Regions from separate parts of the Streptomyces sp. NPDC126503 genome, predicted to be linked through region 3. Evidence: predicted binding sites of a transcription regulator. Region 3 holds the regulator's gene; each other region holds the start of a gene.
What was found. The regulator HrcA, encoded in region 3, represses chaperone genes, less so after heat shock. The targets are predictions, from matches to a motif close to TTNGCACTCNGNNNNNCNGAGTGCNAA.
Positions count from the first base shown of each region.

Region 1: the regulator HrcA is predicted to act here: its motif matches at 3,676-3,702, upstream of groES (co-chaperone GroES).
Region 2: the regulator HrcA is predicted to act here: its motif matches at 4,429-4,455, upstream of groL (chaperonin GroEL).

Region 1 covers NZ_JBEORS010000008.1:120,973-126,609, reverse strand. Annotated here, with positions in the region: gene ABTY40_RS13485 (hydroxyacid dehydrogenase) at 1-617, shown strand, start outside; gene ABTY40_RS13480 (ester cyclase) at 683-1,381, shown strand; gene groL (chaperonin GroEL) at 1,473-3,101, opposite strand; gene groES (co-chaperone GroES) at 3,220-3,528, opposite strand; gene ABTY40_RS13465 (hypothetical protein) at 3,753-3,911, opposite strand; gene ABTY40_RS13460 (polysaccharide deacetylase family protein) at 3,908-4,861, opposite strand; gene ABTY40_RS13455 (THUMP-like domain-containing protein) at 5,010-5,637, shown strand, end outside.
Region 2 covers NZ_JBEORS010000013.1:136,615-142,251, reverse strand. Annotated here, with positions in the region: gene ABTY40_RS18890 (DinB family protein) at 1-56, opposite strand, end outside; gene ABTY40_RS18885 (hypothetical protein) at 110-241, opposite strand; gene ABTY40_RS18880 (NAD-dependent epimerase/dehydratase family protein) at 321-1,310, opposite strand; gene ABTY40_RS18875 (class I SAM-dependent methyltransferase) at 1,601-2,365, shown strand; partial or broken gene ABTY40_RS18870 (deoxyxylulose-5-phosphate synthase) at 2,410-2,535, shown strand; gene groL (chaperonin GroEL) at 2,640-4,262, opposite strand; gene ABTY40_RS18860 (cold-shock protein) at 4,646-4,849, opposite strand; gene ABTY40_RS18855 (MoaD/ThiS family protein) at 5,262-5,540, opposite strand; gene thrC (threonine synthase) at 5,556-5,637, opposite strand, start outside.
Region 3 covers NZ_JBEORS010000001.1:249,153-254,789, reverse strand. Annotated here, with positions in the region: gene ABTY40_RS01305 (DUF3097 domain-containing protein) at 1-495, opposite strand, end outside; gene ABTY40_RS01300 (MBL fold metallo-hydrolase) at 506-1,243, opposite strand; gene hrcA (heat-inducible transcriptional repressor HrcA) at 1,380-2,399, shown strand; gene dnaJ (molecular chaperone DnaJ) at 2,400-3,536, shown strand; gene ABTY40_RS01285 (nitronate monooxygenase) at 3,727-4,821, shown strand; gene ABTY40_RS01280 (16S rRNA (uracil(1498)-N(3))-methyltransferase) at 4,818-5,561, shown strand.

The DNA of each region.
Region 1 (5,637 bases), on a different contig from region 3:
TCCTGCGCTCCGCCCGGCGGTACGCCGAACTCCGCGCCGGCCGGCGCCTGCTCGCCGAGTCGGCCGACTGGGGCAACCACCACCGCACGGTCGGCATCGTCGGCGCCTCCCGCATCGGCCGCCGCGTCATCGAGCTGCTGCGCCCCTTCGACTTCGAGATCCTGCTCCACGACCCGTACGTGCAGGACCCGCCGCCCGGGGTGGAACTCACCGGCCTGGACGAACTCTGCGCCCGCAGCAGCGTCGTCTCGGTCCACGCGCCCCAACTGCCGTCCACGTACCGGATGATCGGCGCGGCCCAACTCGCCGCGATGCGCGACGGCACCACGCTGATCAACACCTCGCGCGGCTCCCTCATCGACGAACCGGCGCTCCTCCCCCACCTCGTCGCGGGCCGCCTCGACGCGGTCCTCGACGTCACCGACCCGGAACCGCCGCCGCCCGGCTCCCCGCTCCACACCCTCCCGAACGTCCTCCTCACCCCCCACGTGGCGGGCTCACTGGGCAACGAACTGCACCGGATGGCCGACCAGGCCCTGGAGGAGGTGGCGCGCTACGGACGGGGCGAACCGTTCGCGGAGGAGGTACGGGCCTCGGACCTGCGGCACTCGGCGTAGGGCGCGTCCCCGGGACCCTCCGGTCCTAGACTGGAGAAGACCCGCACCCCCGGTCGGGAGGCGTCATGACATTCGTACAGATAATCGACTGCAAGACCAGCCGGGTCGAGGATCTGAACCGGCTCATGGACCATTGGGTCGAGCGGACCCGGGGCAAACGCACCGCCACCCACAGCATCGTCGGCACGGACCGGTCCGACGCCTCGCACGTCGTGGAGATCGTGGAGTTCCCCTCGTACGAGGTGGCGATGCGGAACTCGCAGCTGCCCGAGACGGACCGGATCTTCCGCGAGATGGTGGCGCTCTGCGACGAGATGCCGACCTTCACCGACCTGGACGTCGTGCGGGACGAGGCCCTCTACAAGGCCGCCGCGCGCCGGCTCCTGGAGATGATCGCCACGGAGCCGGAGCTGGCGCTCCTGGACGAGGTGCTCGCGGAGGGGTATCACGACCACGATCCGACGAACGCCCAGGACGCCCTCGGGATGGACGCGGTCCGCCGCGAGGTGGAGATGTGGCGCGCGGGCTTCGACTTCGCCTTCACGGTGGAGGACCAGATCGCGGAGGGCGACCGGGTCTGCACCCGCTGGACCTGGCGGGGGACCCACACGGGCGACTTCATGGGGCTCCAGCCCACCGGCATCGAGGTGTCCATGACGGGGACCCTGATCCACCGCTTCCGGGAGGACGGGAAGATCGTGGAGGGCTGGTGGCAGTACGACCTGCTGGGCCTGATGGGCCGGATCGGCGCGGTGGAGGCCTGAGCCGCCCCGTACGGTCCCGGGCCGGCGCGGAAACACCGGGGCCCGGTGCCCCCGCTCGGGGGCCCCGGGCCTCAGTGATCCGTCAGGTGCCTCAGTGGGAGTGGCCGTGACCGTGGCCGTGGCCCGCGTCCGCCGGCTCCTCCTCCTTCTTCTCCACCACGAGGGTCTCGGTGGTGAGAAGCAGGGAGGCGATCGAGGCGGCGTTCTCCAGGGCGGAGCGCGTCACCTTGACCGGGTCGATGACGCCGGCCTTGATCAGGTCGCCGTACTCGCCGGTCGCGGCGTTGAAGCCCTGGCCCTTGTCGAGCTCCGACACCTTCGAGGTGATGACGTAGCCCTCGAGGCCGGCGTTCTCCGCGATCCAGCGCAGCGGCTCGACGGCGGCGCGGCGGACGACGGCGACACCGGTGGCCTCGTCGCCCTCCTTGCCGAGGTTGCCCTCGAGGACCTTGACGGCGTGGACCAGGGCGGAGCCACCACCGGAGACGATGCCCTCCTCGACCGCGGCGCGGGTCGCGGAGATGGCGTCCTCCAGACGGTGCTTCTTCTCCTTCAGCTCCACCTCGGTGGCGGCGCCGACCTTGATCACGCACACGCCGCCGGCCAGCTTCGCGAGGCGCTCCTGGAGCTTCTCGCGGTCCCAGTCGGAGTCCGTGGTCTCGATCTCGGCCTTGATCTGGGCGACGCGGCCCGCGACGTCCTCGGAGTTGCCGCCACCGTCGACGATGGTGGTGTCGTCCTTGGTGACGGTCACGCGGCGGGCGGAGCCGAGCACGTCCAGGCCGGCCTGGTCGAGCTTGAGGCCGACCTCCTCGGCGATGACGGTGGCACCGGTGAGGGTGGCCATGTCCTGGAGCATCGCCTTGCGGCGGTCACCGAAGCCGGGCGCCTTGACGGCGACGGCGTTGAAGGTGCCACGGATCTTGTTGACGACGAGGGTGGAGAGCGCCTCGCCCTCGACGTCCTCGGCGATGATCAGCAGCGGCTTGGAGCTGCCGGCCTGGATGACCTTCTCGAGGAGCGGCAGCAGGTCCTGGATGGACGAGATCTTGCCCTGGTTGATCAGGATGTAGGGGTCGTCGAGGACGGCCTCCATGCGCTCCTGGTCGGTCACCATGTACGGGGACAGGTAGCCCTTGTCGAAGGCCATGCCCTCGGTGAAGTCGAGCTCCAGGCCGAAGGTGTTGGACTCCTCGACGGTGATGACACCGTCCTTGCCGACCTTGTCCATCGCCTCGGCGATGAGCTCGCCGACCTGCTGGTCCTGCGCGGAGAGCGCGGCGACGGCGGCGATGTCCGACTTGTCGTCGATCGGACGGGCGGTCGCGAGGAGCTCGTCGGAGACGGCCTTGACGGCGGCGTCGATGCCCTTCTTCAGGGCGGCCGGGGAAGCGCCGGCGGCGACGTTGCGCAGACCCTCGCGGACGAGCGCCTGGGCGAGGACGGTGGCGGTGGTGGTGCCGTCACCCGCGATGTCGTTGGTCTTGGTCGCCACCTCCTTCACCAGCTGGGCGCCGAGGTTCTCGTACGGGTCCTCGATCTCGACCTCGCGGGCGATCGTGACACCGTCGTTGGTGATGGTGGGGGCGCCGAACTTCTTGTCGATGACGACGTTGCGACCCTTCGGGCCGATCGTCACCTTCACCGTGTCGGCAAGCTTGTTGACGCCGCGCTCAAGGGCGCGACGGGCGTCCTCGTCGAACTTCAGGATCTTCGCCATGGGAGCGATTCAGCCCTCTCGGAAATCGGGTGGAACGAGCGGCGCCCCGGGCCCCGGAACGGGGCCTCGGGGCGCAGCTCACAGCATCTTCTTCAGGTGCCTCGGGAGGTACTTGGGCTTACTTCTCGATGATCGCGAGCACGTCGCGGGCCGAGAGGACGAGGTACTCGTCGCCGTTGTACTTGACCTCGGTGCCGCCGTACTTGCTGTAGAGCACGACGTCGCCGACCTTCACGTCGAGCGGAAGGCGCTCGCCGTTCTCGAAACGGCCCGGGCCCACGGCGAGGACGGCGCCCTCCTGGGGCTTCTCCTTCGCGGTGTCCGGGATGACCAGGCCAGAGGCCGTGGTCTGCTCGGCGTCGAGCGGCTGGACCACGATGCGGTCCTCGAGCGGCTTGATGGCAACCTTGGAGCTGACGGTCGTCACGATCCGACCTCCCCCTTCGGAGATCTCGCGGGGTTAACTGTCTGAGTGTGGCGACCAGGTGGATCCGTCGTCGCGGGTGCCGGACCTGCCCGTCGCTGTTTTGGCACTCTCCGGTGGGGAGTGCCAGAGGCGAGACTATGACCGCGATTAGCACTCGGTCAAGCGGAGTGCCAATTCCACGCCATGTGGCGCATCGCGCGGGGGTCCGAAACCCGCGCCACCCGCTACCGGGCCACCGGCTCCGCCGCCGCGACGCGCTCCGCCGCCTTCCGTCCCAGCCGCTCGATGGGGTCCACCGCCGGGGCGCAGCCGGTGACGGCGAGGAGGGCGGCGAGGAGCGCGGTGAGGCCCGGGCCCGTGAGGGACCGGCGGACCGCGGTCATACGTAGTCCTCCAGCTTGGCGACCGCGTAGCCCTTCGCGGTGATCACGTTCATCACCCTGCGGATCATGTCCGGCATGCTGCCCTTCCAGTCGTCCTTCCCCCGGAAGTGGGTGAGCACGATGTCGCCGGGGTGCAGGTCGCGGTCCCACTCGCGCCACTCCATGCGGTCGGGGAAGGCCTCGGAGGCCCAGAGCGGCACGGCCCTGACCCCGCAGGCCTTGGCGGCGCGCAGGGTGTCCTCGTTGTAGTTGCCGTACGGCGGGCGGAACAGCGGGGGCCGCGTGCCGTACCGCTTCTCGATGACGTCCTGCATGCCGCAGATCTCGCGCTTCTGGCGCTCGTAGGAGAGGGCGGGCATGTAGCGGTGGTTGAGGGTGTGGTTGTGCAGGGCGACCCCGCGCGCCTGCGAGCGCTGCATCTTCGCGAAGTAGCCGTAGTCGTCCTTGACGACGTAGTCGCTGAGGAAGGCGCTGTAGGGGATGTCGAGCTCGGTCATCATCCGGATCAGCTCGGGGTCCTTCTCCGCGCCGTCGTCGATCGTCAGGAAGACGACCTTCTCCTTCGTGGGCACGGTGGTGAAGACGGGCGGCAGGCCGGTGCCGTCGGTCTCGAAGCCCTTGCGGGTGGTGATCGCCGGTTTCTTCGCGGGCGGGGCGGGGGCTTCGAGCGGGGTCTGCTTCAGCCCCCACTTCCGGGCGGCGAGGGCGCGGGCCGCGCGCTGTTCGCGGACCTTCCTGAGGTGCTCGTTGAGCGCGGCGGAGGCGGTCAGGGGCCGGGCCTGCTGCCCGTTCCCCCGTCCCGCCTGCTGTCCCGCGGCGGGAGCGGGCGCGCCGCCGGCCCCCGGTCCGGCCCCGGAGCCGGAGTCGGAGCAGGCGGCCGTGGAGGTGAGGGCGGCGACGAGGAGCGCGGCCCCGAGGACCCGACGGGAGGACGACCCACCCTTTGCCATCATTTTTTCCTTTTGTCGTACGGGGGGTATCGCGCCGCATCCTGTCAGCGCGCGGGCCCCTCCCGGCCGCGACACCGCCGTACCTCCCCCACGGTCCCCCGGGCGGCCCACACCCGCCGCCCGACACGCGAGGCACCACAATGGGCGGGTGAACGACCTCGCCGCCCTCACCGCCCTGCTCACCCCCGAAGGGCAGACGCTCCTCGCCGCCCTGCGCGACTACGACCCCGCCCGGGAACTCGCCGTCGCCTCCCGGCTGCGCCGCGACCACCCCGCCGAACTCGTCACGGCGGCCCTCGGACAGGCCCGGCTGCGGCAGCGGGCGGTGGCGAAGTTCGGCGCCGCCGACGCGTACCGGATGTACTTCACGGCCAACGGTGTCGAGCAGTCCACCCGTGCCTCCGTCGGCGCCCACCGCGCCGCCCGGATGGAGGCCCTCGGCGTCCGCAGCGTCGCCGACCTCTGCTCCGGGATCGGCGGCGACGCCATCGCCCTCGCCCGCGCCGGGATCTCCGTCCTCGCCGTCGACCGCGACCCCGTCACCGCCGCGGCCGCCCGCGCCAACGCCGAGGCGCTGGGCCTCGCGGACCTGATCGAGGTGCGCTGCGCCGATGTCACCGAGACCGACACCACCGGGTACGACGCGGTCTTCGTCGACCCGGCACGGCGCGGCGGCCGGGGCCGGATCTTCGACCCCGAGGCGTACTCCCCGCCCCTGTCCTGGGCGGTCCGGGCGGCCCGCGGCGCCCCTCACGCGGCCCTGAAGATCGCGCCGG
Region 2 (5,637 bases), on a different contig from region 3:
TCGTCGCCCTCGACATCGGGCGGCCGCACATCACCACGTACCTCACTGTTGGTCATCCGCCGACCCTACGCGGCGCCCCGGCGTGCGGCCGGAAGCACCCGCCGCCGCCCTAACGCCCGTTCTTCCGGGCCGCCTTGGGCGCTCCGCCCGTGGTCCGCAGGTCGTACCAGGCGGTGAGGGCCTCCAGGCCGACCGCCGCCCAGCGCAGTGCCTTCACCACGGCGCTCCCCAGTTCCTCCATCGTCTCCCTCTCCCTTCGCGGTCCTCTCCGGAGAGGACCGGGCGCGGCCCGCGAAGGTTGCCCGGAGCGGAAACGCCGGTCAGGCGTCGAGGAGGGCGAGGAGTTCGCGTTCGCGGGCGGGGCTGAGACCGGCCCGCCGGTCGCGGTCCAGGCCCGCCTCGCGTTCCCAGGCGAGGGTGTCGGCGATCAGCTCCTCGCGGGAGCGCTGCCGCAGGCCCGCCGCGGCCGCCGCCTCCCCCGAGCGGGCCTGGAAGCCGCGCCAGTCGTCGTCGGCCAGCCACAGCGGCAGGGACTCGGGGCCCATGTACTGGCCCACGCCCTGCTCCAGGAGCCACTTCGAAGGAGCGAGGACGACGGGGCCGGTGTGGCCGCCGGCGGCCCGGGAGAGCGCGATCCACTCCCGGAAGGGGATGGCCGGCCCCACCGCGTTGTACGTGCCCGTGCGCCCCGCCTCCGCCGAGTCCAGCAGCCAGCCGGCGAGGTCGCGCACGTCGATCGCCTGCGTCGGCAGCTCCGGCTCGTCCGGCACGAGCAGCGGCGCCTGCGGGTCGCGGGCCGCGCGGGCGGCCCAGTAACCGGTGCGGCAGCTGTGGTCGCCGGGACCGCCGATGAGCCCCGCGCGGGCGATGAGGAGCCGGTCGCCCACGGCCGCCGTGGTGGCCTGCTCGCAGGCCACCTTGGCCTGGCCGTACAGCTCGCGGTCGACCTCGCCCAGCTCCGTCGGCGGCAGCAGGGGCGCGGACTCGTCGGCGCCCAAATCGTCGTGGGAGGCGTAGGCGCTGCACGAGGACACGTACGTCCAGTGGCGGGCCCGGCCGCCGAGCGCGTCGAGCGCGCCGCGCACGAACGCGGGCTGCCAGGACACCTCCACCACCGCGTCCCAGTCCCGCTCCCGGAGCGCGTCGTACGCCCCCGGGTCCCGCCGGTCCGCCGCCACCAGGACGGCCCCCTCCGCCGCCTCTCCGCTCTCTCCGCGCGCCACGCAGGTCACCTCGTGACCCCGCTCCAGCGCCTGCCGCGACAACTCGCGGCCCACCCATGCCGTACCGCCCAGAACCAGAATGTCCATGCGGCCAGTGGACCACCCCAACTCCCCGTATCCGCAGGGCGTTCGCCGTCGGCGGAGCCCGCGCGGACGGCGGGAAACCGTCCCGGGCGGCGTCCGGGAAGGCCGCTTCCCGGGCCGGGAAGGGGCGCCGGGAGCCTTCGGCGCGGGCCCGCGGCCCTGGCGTCGACGGGCGGCCCCGCACCCCGCCCACAGGCCGTACAGCCGCTCCCCACCGGGTCGCCACACCCCCTCCGACCTGGGCTTTTTCCCCTCTTCTCCCTAGGCTGGCGGAACACGGAGGGGAGATCCACATGGTGGAGACGGACCGCGGGATCCGTACGGTCGAAGATGTCATGGCCCTGCTCGACGGGCTGTTCGCGCCCGGCGCCGACCGGTGGTCGGAGGGCGGCGCCGGATGGTGGGACGGGTTCTACGCCGACCGCGAAAGGCCGGTGCCGTTCTTCGTCGCGAAGCCGGACGAGAACCTGGTGTCGTACGTGGAACGGGGCCTGCTCCCGGCCGGCGGCGCGGGCGTCCGGCGGGCGCTCGACCTCGGCTGCGGGCCGGGCCGGAACGCCCTGTACCTGGCCTCGCTCGGCTACGCGGTGGACGCGGTGGACCTGTCCCCCACGGCGATCTCCTGGGCCCGGGACCGGGCTCAGGAGGCGGGCCTCGCGGACCGGATCCGGTTCGTGTGCGGCAATGCCTTCACCTCCCCGGAGCTGGGCGCCGACGGCCCGTACGACCTCGTCTACGACTCCGGCTGCTTCCACCACCTGCCGCCGCACCGCCGCGTCACCCACCTGGCGCTCCTCGACCGCGTCCTCGCCCCGGGCGGACACTTCGCCCTGACCGCCTTCGCGGCCGGCGAGGGCGGCATGGGCTCGGAACTGCCGGACGCCGCGTTCTACCGGAAGGGCGCACTGGAAGGCGGCCTCGCCTACACCGACACGTCCCTCCGCGCGATCTTCTCCCCCATGACGGCGAAGGAACTCCGCCGCATGCTCCCCCAGCCCCCGGCCTCCCCCCACTTCGGCGAACCGTTCCTGTGGACGGCCCTCTTCCACCGCCCCTGACCGGTACGCACCGGTGACGGGTCCCATAGCCTCGGCCCATGGGACACGAGAGCTGCTGCGGAGGGCCTGGGTACCGGCCTCGGGCCCTGTCCGAGGTGAAGACGCGCATGGCCCGCGCCCGCCGTACCGGCGAGCCGTTCGCCGCCGCGCTGGTCGACCCCGACGCCTGAGCGGGCGCATGCCGCCCGGCCGGGCCGGGGAACGCCCGAGGGCGGCACCCCCGGTGGGGGTGCCGCCCTCGGCGTCGTACGGATGGAGCCGCTGAGCCGGTGGCTCAGAAGTCCATGTCACCGCCCGGCATGCCGCCGCCGGCCGGCGCGGCGGCCTTCTCCGGCTTGTCGGCGATGACGGCCTCGGTGGTGAGGAACAGCGCCGCGATGGAGGACGCGTTCTGCAGAGCGGAGCGCGTGACCTTCGCGGGGTCGATGATGCCCTCGGCGATCATGTCGACGTACTCACCGGTCGCGGCGTTCAGGCCGTGGCCGACGGGCAGGTTGCGCACCTTCTCGACGATGACGCCGCCCTCGAGACCACCGTTGACGGCGATCTGCTTCAGCGGGGCCTCCAGGGCCAGCTTGACGATGTTGGCACCGGTGGCCTCGTCGCCCTCCAGCTCCAGCTTCTCGAAGACGCTCGACGCCTGCAGCAGGGCCACGCCACCGCCGGCGACGATGCCCTCCTCGACGGCCGCCTTCGCGTTGCGAACGGCGTCCTCGATGCGGTGCTTGCGCTCCTTGAGCTCGACCTCGGTCGCGGCACCGGCCTTGATGACGGCCACGCCGCCGGCCAGCTTCGCGAGGCGCTCCTGGAGCTTCTCGCGGTCGTAGTCCGAGTCGCTGTTCTCGATCTCGGCGCGGATCTGGTTCACGCGACCGGCGACCTGCTCGCTGTCACCGGCACCGTCGACGATGGTGGTCTCGTCCTTGGTGATGACGACCTTGCGGGCGCGGCCCAGCAGGTCGAGGCCCGCGTTCTCCAGCTTGAGGCCGACCTCCTCGGAGATGACCGTGCCGCCGGTGAGGATGGCGATGTCGTTCAGCATCGCCTTGCGGCGGTCGCCGAAGCCCGGGGCCTTGACGGCGACGGACTTGAAGGTGCCGCGGATCTTGTTGACGACCAGGGTCGACAGGGCCTCGCCCTCGACGTCCTCGGCGATGATCAGCAGCGGCTTGCCCGACTGCATGACCTTCTCCAGGAGCGGGAGCAGGTCCTTCACGGAGGAGATCTTGGAGTTGACGATCAGGAGGTACGGGTCCTCGAGCGAGGCCTCCATGCGCTCCATGTCCGTGGCGAAGTACGCCGAGATGTAGCCCTTGTCGAAGCGCATACCCTCGGTGAGCTCCAGCTCCAGACCGAAGGTCTGGGACTCCTCGACGGTGATGACGCCTTCCTTGCCGACCTTGTCCATGGCCTCGGCGATGAGCTCGCCGATCTGGGTGTCGGCGGCGGAGATGGAGGCGGTGGAGGCGATCTGCTCCTTCGTCTCGACCTCCTTCGCCTGGTCGAGCAGAGCGCCGGAGACGGCCTCGACGGCCTTCTCGATGCCGCGCTTGAGCGCCATCGGGTTGGCGCCGGCGGCGACGTTGCGGAGGCCCTCACGGACGAGCGCCTGGGCGAGGACGGTGGCGGTGGTCGTACCGTCGCCGGCGACGTCGTCCGTCTTCTTGGCGACTTCCTTGACCAGCTCGGCGCCGATCTTCTCGTACGGGTCCTCGAGCTCGATCTCCTTGGCGATGGAAACACCATCGTTGGTGATCGTGGGGGCGCCCCACTTCTTCTCGAGGACGACGTTGCGGCCCTTCGGGCCAAGGGTGACCTTGACGGCGTCAGCGAGCTGGTTCATGCCGCGCTCGAGACCGCGCCGGGCCTCCTCGTCGAACGCGATGATCTTGGCCATGTGAAGTGGTCCTCCCGGACATGGGGTGGATAACGCTCCAGGACCGCGCCGACGCCCGCGACGGACGGCCTCCGCGCTCCGTGTGGTTCCTTGCCCCACCCGGCCGGCGACCTCGCCAAGCTCGATCCTCGTAGCACTCTCACCTTCCGAGTGCTAACGCCAATGATTAGCACTCGCCCTAGGAGAGTGCAAGCGCCTCTCGGTTTTAGGGCCTGTCCGCGCGAGGCGCGCCCGGCGCCGGGTGGAGGGTTCGCGCCACCTCCGACCGTACGGAACCGGCCGGTCGCGCGCGGGGCGGACCGCCCCCGCACGTGCGAGGGGCCCGCATCCCTCGGGATGCGGGCCCCTCGACGGCGTTGCGTCGGTGGCCGATCGCGCCGCGCTCAGACGGCGAGCTTGACCATGTCCGCCTGCGGACCCTTCTGGCCCTGCGAGATCTCGAACTCGACCCGCTGGCCCTCTTCGAGGGTGCGGTAGCCATCCATCTGGATCGCGCTGTAGTGGACGAAAACATCCGCACCACCGTCGACCGCGATGAAGCCGTAGCCCTTCTCCGCGTTGAACCACTTGACGGTGCCCTGAGCCATGCCTAACTCCCCTATTACTGGCCCTTGCGCGGGACCGCACTTCGCGGACCCGGGTCAGACCCTGCGCCGGAACGCGTCGACCGCGGCTGAATGTATCTGCCCAACTGCCCTCTGCAACAGGCCATTCGAGCGAGAATTCTGGGCGCGACGGAAAGGTGAATTCGTCTGATTCCCCCGAATTCCGGGGCAAGTCGGGCCCGGCAAAGCGCGCAGAAGGTACAGATCGTGCGTGCACATTGGCTGCTTCTTGTCGCGCGGAGACGCATTCTCATATGCGTCCGGCATGAGCAGCGGAGGGGGCTTCCCCAACTCTACCGCGCTCAACCATGCAGAATTGCCCCCTCCGCTTTATGGCGCGGAAGGGGCAATTCGAGAGAGAAGGGGGAGAAGAGGAAGCAGGGGAAGGAGAGGCTCAGCAGCCGCCGGCCACGGCGGGGATGATCGAGATGCCGGCGCCATCGGGCGTCGCCGTCTCCAGGCCCTGCTCGAAGCGCACGTCGTCGTCGTTCACGTACACGTTGACGAAGCGGCGCAGCTTGCCCTGGTCGTCCAGGACGCGGGCGGCGATGCCCGTGTGGTTCTTCTCCAGGTCGGCGATGACCTCGGCGAGGGTCGCGCCCTCGGCGGGCACCTCGGCCTGCCCGCCGGTGTAGGTGCGGAGGATGGTGGGGATGCGGACGTTCACGGCCATGTGTTCACGAACCTTTCAGTGGGCCAGGCCGGCGTCGCGGAACGCGTCCAGGCTGGGGCGGATGGTGGCGGTCGCCTGGGAGCTGTCGGCCACGGCG
Region 3 (5,637 bases):
GTCGACCAGGACGCCGAGGCGGGCGTCCGTGCCGGGGCCGAACGCGTCGACGATCTCCGGGAGGTCGTCGACGCCCTCCAGGTACTCCACCACGACGCCCTCGATCCGCAGGTCGTCGCCCCACACCCGCTCGACCAGCTCGGCGTCGTGCCGGCCCTCCACGTAGATGCGGCCCGCGCGGGCCACCCGGGCCCGCGCGCCGGGGACCGCGATCGAGCCGGAGGCGGTGCGGGCGGGCCGGGAAGGAGCGGCGGCCGACGGCCTGACCAGAGTGACGGCCTTCCCCTCCAGGAGGAAGCCGCGCGGCTCCAGCGGGAAGACCCGGTGCTTGCCGAACCGGTCCTCCAGCGTGACCGTGCCGACCTCGCAGCGGATCACCGCCCCGCAGAAGCCGGTCGTGACCTCCTCCACGACCAGGTCGCGTTCGGCCGGCACCTCGGGCACCGGGGCCTGCTTCTTCCACGGGGGCGTCAGATCCGGGTTGTAGCTGCGCATTGACCGGACGTTAGGCGACGGAGAAGCGCCGTGCCAGTTCCGCGCGCTGGCGTCGGACGAAGGCGGCGTCCACCACCGCCCCGTGCCCGGGCACGTACAGCGCGTCCTCGCCCCCGAGCGCGAGCAGCCGGTCCAGGGCGTCCGGCCAGCGGGAGGGGATCGCGTCCGGCCCGGCCTGCGGCTCACCGGACTCCTCCACCAGGTCGCCGCAGAACACGGTCTCGCGCTCGCCCGGCACGAACAGGGCCAGGTCGTGCCCCGTGTGACCCGGTCCCACATTGGCCAGGAGCACCTGGCGCCCGCCCAGGTCGAGCGTCCACTCGCCGCTCACCAGGTGCCCCGGGGCCACCAGCGCCCCGGCCGCCTCCTGTGCCGCCCGCGCGTCGAGACCGTGCCGTACCGCGTCCCCGCGCATCTCCCGGGCCGCCCGCTCGCCCGCCAGCAGACGGTCCGAGCCGACCGCCCCGAAGACCTCGGCCCCGGGGAAGGCCGCGGTGCCGAGCACATGGTCGAAATGGGGATGACTGAGTGCGATGTGCGTCACGTCCCGGCCGCCCGTCAGCGCCCGCGCGTCGGCGCGCAGGGACGCGCCCTCGGCGAGCGAGGAGCCCGTGTCGTACAGCAGTACGCCCCGTTCTCCCACCACCAGGCCCGCCGTGGCGTCCCATCCCGGCAGCCGCCGCCGGCCCACGCCGTCGGCGAGCCGTTCCCATCCCCGCGCCGTCCAGTCGATGTCCCTCGCGTCCATACCGAGACGCTAGCGGTTCGGCCTCCTTGCCAGGAGCGACCGGCCCGGCCGTACACTGGCCGGGGATTCCTGGCACTCGAACAGGGCGAGTGCCAAATGCGGAGCAACCGGAACGACCACAGCTGGAGGTGTGCGCATGCTCAGCGAACGCAGACTCGAGGTGCTCCGCGCCATCGTCCAGGACTATGTCGGCACGGAGGAGCCCGTCGGCTCCAAGGCGCTCACCGAACGCCACAAGCTCGGCGTCTCGCCCGCCACCGTGCGCAACGACATGGCGGTGCTGGAGGAGGAGGGCTACATCGCCCAGCCGCACACCAGTGCCGGGCGCATCCCCACCGACAAGGGCTATCGCCTCTTCGTCGACCGGCTGGCCGGCGTCAAGCCGCTGTCCACCCCGGAGCGGCGCGCCATCCACAACTTCCTGGACGGCGCGGTCGACCTGGACGACGTCGTGGGCCGCACGGTACGGCTGCTCGCGCAGCTCACCCGTCAGGTCGCCGTCGTCCAGTACCCCTCGCTGACCCGTTCGACCGTGCGGCACGTGGAGCTGCTCTCGCTGGCCCCGGCCCGCCTGATGCTGGTCCTGATCACGGACACCGGCCGGGTCGAGCAGCGGGTGATCGACTGCCCCGCCCCCTTCGGCGAGACCTCCCTCGCCGACCTGCGGGCCCGGCTCAACAGCCGGGTCGTCGGCCGCCGGTTCGCCGACGTGCCGCAGCTGGTGCAGGACCTCCCGGAATCCTTCGAGGAGTCGGAGGACCGGGCCACGGTCTCGACCGTGCTCGCCACCCTCCTCGAAACGCTCGTGGAGGAGCAGGAGGAGCGGCTGGTGATCGGCGGCACCGCCAATCTCACCCGCTTCGGTCATGACTTCCCCCTGACGATCAGGCCCGTCCTGGAGGCTCTGGAGGAGCACGTCGTGCTCCTCAAGCTGCTCGGCGAGGCGAAGGAATCGGGCATGACCGTACGCATCGGGCACGAGAACGCCCATGAAGGACTGAACTCCACGTCCGTCGTCTCGGTCGGCTACGGTTCGGGCGGCGAAGCAGTCGCCAAGCTCGGCGTGGTCGGACCGACCCGCATGGACTACCCCGGAACGATGGGAGCGGTACGCGCAGTGGCACGTTACGTCGGACAGATCCTGGCGGAGTCGTAAGTGGCCACGGACTATTACGCCGTACTCGGCGTGCGCCGAGACGCGTCCCAGGACGAGATCAAGAAGGCCTTCCGCCGCCTGGCCCGCGAGCTTCACCCGGACGTGAATCCGGACCCGAAGACGCAGGAGCGGTTCAAGGAGATCAACGCGGCCTACGAGGTCCTCTCGGATCCGCAGAAGAAGCAGGTCTACGACCTGGGCGGCGATCCGCTGTCCTCCTCCGGCGGAGGCGGCGCGGGCGGCTTCGGGGCCGGTGGCTTCGGCAACTTCTCCGACATCATGGACGCGTTCTTCGGCACGGCCTCGCAGCGCGGGCCGCGCTCGCGGACCCGCCGGGGCCAGGACGCCATGATCCGCCTGGAGATCGACCTCAACGAGGCGGCCTTCGGCACCACGAAGGACATCCAGGTCGACACGGCCGTCGTCTGCACCACCTGCTCGGGCGAGGGCGCGGCCCCCGGCACGTCCGCGCAGACCTGTGACATGTGCCGCGGCCGCGGTGAGGTCTCCCAGGTCACCCGGTCCTTCCTCGGCCAGGTCATGACCTCGCGGCCCTGCCCCCAGTGCCAGGGCTTCGGGACCGTCGTCCCGACCCCGTGCCCCGAGTGCGCGGGTGACGGCCGGGTCCGCTCCCGCCGCACGCTCACGGTCAAGATCCCGGCCGGTGTCGACAACGGCACCCGCATCCAGCTCGCGGGCGAGGGCGAGGTCGGCCCCGGCGGCGGCCCCGCGGGCGACCTGTACGTCGAGATCCACGAGACCCCGCACGAGACGTTCCAGCGGCGCGGGGACGACCTGCACTGCACGGTGACGATCCCGATGACGGCGGGCGCGCTCGGCACGAAGGTGCCGCTGCAGACCCTGGACGGGGTGGAGGAGGTCGACATCCGGCCCGGCACCCAGTCCGGCCAGTCGATCCCGCTGCACGGCCGGGGCGTCACGCACCTGCGCGGCAACGGGCGCGGCGACCTCATCGTCCACGTCGAGGTGCAGACGCCGAGCAAGCTCGACGCGGAGCAGGAGCGGCTGCTGCGGGAGCTGGCGAAGCTGCGCGGTGAGGAGCGGCCGACCGGCCAGTTCCAGCCGGGCCAGCAGGGGCTGTTCTCGCGGCTGAAGGACGCGTTCAACGGGCGCTGACCCGGACGGACCGAAGGGGCGGCGCACCGCGCCGCCCCTTTTCCGTGCGGTCCGGCGCGTCGCGGTGGGCGCTCCCGTCCGGCCCGTCCGGCACATCGTGGTGGCGCGCCCCCGTCCGTGCGGCCGGGCGGCGCCTCCGGGGGCCTCGCCCTTCTCCGGTGGGGCGCCCGGGGCATGACACGATGCCCGTATGTCCACCACCGCACTGAACGATCTCTCCCGGTTCCCGATCGTGCAGGCCCCCATGGCGGGTGGCGCCTCCTGTCCCGAGCTCGTCGGGGCCGTCTGCGAGGCCGGGGCGCTCGGCTTCCTCGCCGGCGGCTACAAGACCGCCGGCGGGCTCTACCAGGAGATCAAGCGGGTCCGCGGGCTGACCTCGCGGCCCTTCGGCGTGAACGTCTTCATGCCGCAGACCGGGCGGCCCGGTGACCCGGCCGCCGTCGGGATCTACCGGCACCAGCTGGCCGGCGAGGCCACCTGGTACGACACGGTGCTCGGCGACACCGACGACAGCGGTGACGACTTCTACGACGCCAAGCTGGCCATCCTCCTGGAGGACCCCGTCCCCGTCGTCTCCTTCACCTTCGGCTGCCCCGCCCCCGAGACGCTCCAGGCCTTCGCGCGGGCCGGTACGTACACGGTCGTCACCGTCACCTCCGCCGACGAGGCCCTCGCCGCCGAGCGCGCGGGCGCCGACGCCGTCTGCGTCCAGGGTGTCGAGGCGGGCGGCCACCAGGGCACGTACCGCGACGACCCGGCCGGCGAGGGCCCGCCCGGCACCGGCCTGCTCACCCTCCTCACCCTGGTCCGCGAGGCCGTCGGGCTGCCGATGGTCGCCGCCGGCGGCATCATGCGCGGCGCGCAGATCGCGGCCGTCCTCGCCGCCGGCGCCGTCGCCGCGCAGCTCGGCACCGCTTTCCTCGTCTGCCCCGAGTCCGGCGCCCACCCGTTGCACAAGCGGGCCCTGACCGACCCGCTGTTCCACCGCACCGAACTCACCCGGGCCTTCTCGGGGCGCCCGGCGCGCGGGCTGGTCAACCGCTTCGTCCGCGAGCACGGGCCGTACGCCCCCGCCGCCTACCCCGAGGTCCACCACCTCACCGCCCCCCTGCGCAAGGCCGCCGCGACGGCCGGGGACGCCCAGGGCATGGCCCTGTGGGCCGGACAGGGCCACCGGCTCGCCCGCGAGCTGCCCGCCGGGGACCTGGTGGAGGTCCTCGCCGCCGAACTCGACACCGCTCTCACCGGCCTCGCCGGCGCCCACGTTCCCAGGAGCTCCTCATGACCGCCCCCGTCTTCGTCGTCGACCCCCTCCCCGACACCCGGCAGTGCGTCCTGGACGGGCCCGAGGGCCGGCACGCCGTCTCCGTGAAGCGGCTGCGCGCCGGGGAGGGCGTGGTCCTGACGGACGGGCGGGGCCGCTGGGCCGAGGGCGTGGTCCTCGCGGCGGAGGGCAAGGACCGGCTGACCGTGGAGCTCTCGCCGGTGCGCGAGGACCCGGAGGAGGAGCCGCGCGTCACCGTCGTCCAGGCCCTGCCCAAGGGCGACCGGGGCGAGCTGGCCGTCGAGACCATGACCGAGACGGGGGTGGACGCGATCGTCCCCTGGGCCGCCTCCCGCTGCATCACCCAGTGGAAGGGCGACCGGGGCGAGAAGGCGCTCGGCAAGTGGCGTTCCACCGCGCGCGAGGCGGGCAAGCAGTCCCGCCGCACCCGCTTCCCCGAGGTGGCGGGAGCGATGACCACCAAGCAGGTGGCCGCGCTGCTCGCCGAGGCCGACTTCGCGGGCGTCCTGCACGAGGACCGCGATCACCCGAGCGAGGCGCTCGCCACCGCCGAGCTGCCCGCGAAGGGGTCGATCGTGCTGGTCGTCGGGCCCGAGGGCGGGGTGTCCCCGGAGGAGCTGGCCGTCTTCGAGGCGGCGGGCGCGAAGCCGTACCGGCTGGGCCGCAGCGTGCTGCGCACCTCCACGGCGGGGACGGCGGCCACGGCGCTGGTGCTGGGGAGGACCGGCCGCTGGAGCTGACCGCCGCCCAGGAGGACTTCCGCGGGCCGGGCCCGTCGACTTGTCATGCAAGTGAACGCTTGCCTATGGTGGAGGC